One region of the Cupriavidus necator N-1 genome, then DNA from elsewhere that is predicted to be linked to it. Evidence: predicted binding sites of a transcription regulator. Region 1 holds the regulator's gene; the other holds the start of a gene.

What was found. The regulator LexA, encoded in region 1, represses DNA repair genes until DNA is damaged. The targets are predictions, from matches to a motif close to ACTGTATNNNNATACAGT.
Positions count from the first base shown of each region.
Region 2: CNE_RS06670 (DUF2471 family protein) is a predicted target of LexA. The motif match lies at 771-788, and genes of this name have one in related genera.

Region 1 is NC_015726.1:2,258,048-2,260,244, forward strand. It holds gene CNE_RS10640 (asparaginase) at 1-699, opposite strand, end outside; gene lexA (transcriptional repressor LexA) at 957-1,610, shown strand; gene CNE_RS41700 (hypothetical protein) at 1,721-1,891, shown strand; gene CNE_RS10650 (hypothetical protein) at 1,931-2,197, opposite strand, start outside.
Region 2 is NC_015726.1:1,379,798-1,381,994, reverse strand. It holds gene CNE_RS06680 (HigA family addiction module antitoxin) at 1-42, shown strand, start outside; gene CNE_RS06675 (hypothetical protein) at 135-428, opposite strand; gene CNE_RS06670 (DUF2471 family protein) at 802-1,092, shown strand; gene CNE_RS06665 (hypothetical protein) at 1,117-1,371, shown strand; gene CNE_RS40960 (hypothetical protein) at 1,506-1,736, shown strand; gene CNE_RS06655 (hypothetical protein) at 1,966-2,197, opposite strand, start outside.

The DNA of each region.
Region 1 (2,197 bases):
GCGGACCAGCGCATCCACAGCCACCCTGCCCGGCTGGGCGTAGCTGGCCACGATCTCCACCACCGGCCACGCCGTCGGCATCGGCCCGATCACCCAGGCCGCGCGCGGCGCGCGCGCGAAGCGCACGTAGTCATCCTGCACGAAACCCAGCGGCCCGCAGGCCGAGACAAAAGCATCGACCGCCGACGTGTGGGCCTTGGCCACATCCCGCGCAGCGTGGATCTGCTGGTTCAGCACCACCAGCACACCCTTGCCGCGCGCATCGGGATGAGCGGCCACGCGCACCGCATCCAGCAGGTTCAGCGGGCCATCGGCCGACAGCGACGTCGACGGCCGCATTGCCGCCGTCATCACCACGGGCACCGGACACGATTGCGTCAGGTGCAGCGCCATCGCGGTTTCTTCCAGTGTATCGGTGCCGTGCGTGATCACGATGCCGGCCACGTCGGGCTGCGCGGACCAGTGCTCAACCCGCGCCGCCAGCGTTTGCCAGAGCATGAAGGTCATGTCTTTGCTGTCGACCTGGGCCACCTGCTCGGCTTCGATGCGGGCCGCCGACTGCAGCGCGGGCACCGCTGCCAGCAACGACGACACCGGCACGGTCGCCGCCTGGTAGCGAGCGCTGCTGGCGGAGTTGCCGGCCGCGCCAGCGATGGTGCCGCCGGTGGCAAGTACGACGATGCGAGGCAATTGGGTCATGGAGGCGTGCAAAGAAAGTGGGAAAACAGGAATGCCGATTGTAACGGGCGCGCCCCGCCTCGCCGCGGGCCCGCGCTGGCGATCCACAATCCGTCCATGCGACACGCCCCAAAAATTCTGCTTGCGCTCAGGCCGATACTGTATAAAATCACAGCATACTGTTTAAACATACAGTGCCTGGCCAGCCGGATGCAGGATAAAGGATCGACCGATCCCTTACCCGGAATCCCCGCGGCCCCGCACGGAATGGCGATCCCATGGCGACCCTGACACCCCGGCAGCAGCAGATTTTCGATCTGATCCGCAACACGATCCGCCGCACCGGCTTTCCGCCCACGCGCGCCGAAATCGCCGCAGAATTCGGCTTCTCATCGCCCAATGCCGCAGAAGAACACCTGAGGGCGCTGGCACGCAAGGGCGTGATCGAATTGACCCCGGGCGCCTCACGCGGCATCCGCCTGAAGGTGGCACGCAGCGATTCGGAAATGCCTGACCAGTTTTCGTTGCCGATGGCCGGCGTGATGCAGCTGACGCTGCCGCTGGTGGGCCGCGTTGCTGCCGGCAGCCCGATACTCGCCGCCGAGCATATCGACCGCCAGTACCAGGTCGACGCCTCGGTCTTCGACGAACGCCCCGATTACCTGCTGCGCGTGCGCGGCCTGAGCATGCGCGATGCCGGCATCCTCGATGGCGACCTGCTGGCCGTGCGCCGCGCCAGCGAAGCCGCCAACGGCAAGATCGTGGTGGCGCGCCTAGGTGATGACGTGACCGTCAAGCGCCTGCAGCGGCGCGGTGGCCATATCGAACTGATCGCAGAAAACCCGGACTTCACCAACATCATCGTGGAGCCTGGCGAGGAGTTCTCGCTGGAAGGCATCGCCGTCGGTCTGATCCGATCTTCCGGCTTCTAGCCGGGCACCGCAGGCAGCGAGCCTGCGCGGGCCCACCCGCTTCCATTGCTTTGCAGACGCCACCCGGCTTGCCGGGTGTTGACCCCGCTTTGCCCAAAAGAGGTGCCACCATGCCGCAAATCCACCAAGTCGCCGCCCGTCGCCCGGTCAAGCCCGTGCCGTTCCGCCAGAGCAAGGGCGTACGCGTCTACCAGGGTACGCAGCGCCGCACCATGGTCGGCAGCATGGCGGCGATCTGCCGCATGCTTGAACTCGAAACCGCCGAAAAGCTGGCTGCCTGAACCCTGCGGGCGCAGCCCGCGTAGCCGTGGGCCCCGCCCTCAGCTACGCGCACACGCCTTGGCTTCGGCTTCCAGCTCCTGCGGCGTCAGCTGCGGGAACCACGTATCGCTCTTGCGCAGTTCCAGAGCCGTACCATCCGGCTTCGCCGTCAGCGAAATCAGATAGGCGTATCGGTATTCACCCCCAGACGTGGTCTGGCCGATGCGGATCTCAGTCTGGTTCTTCGCCGGATAGTTGATGACCGCGGCGTCATCGCCCAGATTGTTGCGCAGGCATTTCGCAACATCGCCCATCGTTGCTGGCGT
Region 2 (2,197 bases), 880 kb from region 1:
AAGAAGCTGGAGTCGATCAGGCAGCATGCCGTGCTGGCATGATGCGCGAAGCCTGAAATCGGCATTGGGGGCAGCCGCCAATGGGGCTGCGGCCCAGCCACGCCACCCGGCTGACGGACCGAAAGGTCATGCACTCATCCACGCTTGCATTCGACCTTCTCTTCGTATTCACCGTCGTCCTTCCATTCGCGCTCGATCAGGCAAGGGCCGTCGCGGTACTTCTGCTTCTGCTCATAGCCACGCGGACCACCCTTGCATTTGCGCTCTTCCTTGTATTCGCCATCGCGCTTCTGTTCGCGTTCGATTTCACAAGGGCCGCTACGGAATTTCTCTTTGTACTCGCCGCCACGATAGGCGCTCGGGTAGCCGCGGTCATCGGCGCGTGCGGCAGGCGCGGCCGTCAGCCAGAGGAGCGCAAAGGTAGCCACACAGAGCTTTCGGAACATAGGTGGGGAATCGGCCAGGAGGATGGCAGAGCATAGCAACGGGCATCGGCGACGGCTGTATCAAAGCGTTACCGCACCGGCCGGCCATTTCCACGCGGAAAATAAAAAACCCGCTTGGCTATTCACCAAGCGGGTTTCTGTCTGGTCGGGGCGAGAGGATTTGAACCTCCGACCACCTGCACCCCATGCAGGGTGAAAAATCTCCCGCCAAGCCTTGCCACACAAGGCATAGCGGCGAATCCATCCAAGAACCTGCCAAACAAATAGGCACGGCAGCTTGCGGGTTGCAGGTCTTTTCTCCCCGGCTTATTGGATGCCTGATATACTGTATGGACATACAGTACTTTCGCCGATCATGAACCACTTCGAAGCCGCCGAATCCTCCATCGTTGAAGCCACCCCCGCTATCGTTGCCAAGCACCGAGCGGCCGGCATCCTGACCTGGAAGTTGATCCACCAGATCGAGGATGAGGTGATGCACGAAGTCGCCCAGTCTGGCAAACACGCCCCTGCATTGCTGCGCATGCTCAAGGCTTCGCCCATGCTGGGCTATCCCAAGGACGACACGCCCGCCGACTTCACCGGGCACGACGTCATGCCTGCCACGTTCAGCGCGATTCAAGACGCCTGGAACCGCGTCAACTGAACGCCCCATCGCGTCGGTTCCGGAATGGCCACCCACACCACGATTTTTCTCGAAGCCCACTACTTCGGCGAGGACAGCGAAGAATTGCGCCTGCCCTGCGATGCCGTGGCCGCGCTTGCCAGTGGCCTGGTGGTATCCGGCATTGAGGTCCGCCACCTTCGAGCGTTGAAGTGGCGGCCCGATCATTTATCGTACTGGGACGAAGGCCAGCTGCTGCGCTTGGCGGTCGGACCATGGATCGCCTTGGATGCGCACACGGTGCGCTTCACATTGCGCTGAGCTTGCCATGGGCTCCGATTACTCCATCCCCGAGAACTGGGACCGCATCTACATCCTAGATGCCGGCGGCACTCCAGTCCGGGTATTCGACTTCGGCATGGAGGTCGGCTGGAAGATCACAATTGGCAAGCAATATGAGTTGTACGACCGGGCTGCCGGAGTATGGCGTCGAGGTGCGCACCAGGTTCTCCTGCTGGGCCAGCATGCACGATGACAAGCCGCCGAGCTTCTGGACAACCATCTGGGGCAATGGTCTCGACCGGATTTACCACTCGGCCACCTGGGAAGAGGCTCAGGACAAGCATCGGCGTGTGGTGGACAAAGTGCGACGCACGCTGCCGAACAAGGCCACTGCCGCACAGTAGTTGCACTGTTAGCGAATCCCCCAAGAAATAGGCGAAACGATAAGTGCCGTAGACGTTCCTGCCATTTGCTGCCACGGCCCGCCCCCGAATTCGTGGACAGCATCTCGAATGGAGCTTGGTTATACCGCCCTTGCGCTGAGGCTGGCGTTTGGCGAGCGGTCGCGCTAGTGAATGAATATCAAACGCCCAGAACCTGTGCCACTGACACAACTCAAACGCTGACGCCAACTCACAGCAATGCGAATGGTCCAGTTCTCCCTGTTGCAGCTCGGAGACGCTCAATTATTCCCTCGATAACGCCTCGCACCGTGGTGCCGAAAACAACGAAGCCGAAAGCCTTCCCAAATATGGCTTGAAGGACCATCACGGTGCCGTCGTCGGCCAAGGAAATCTTGTACTGGAATTGCTCGGACAAGTCAGCGCCAGCTCGCTTTAGCTGCGGAACGACACCACTCACCTCC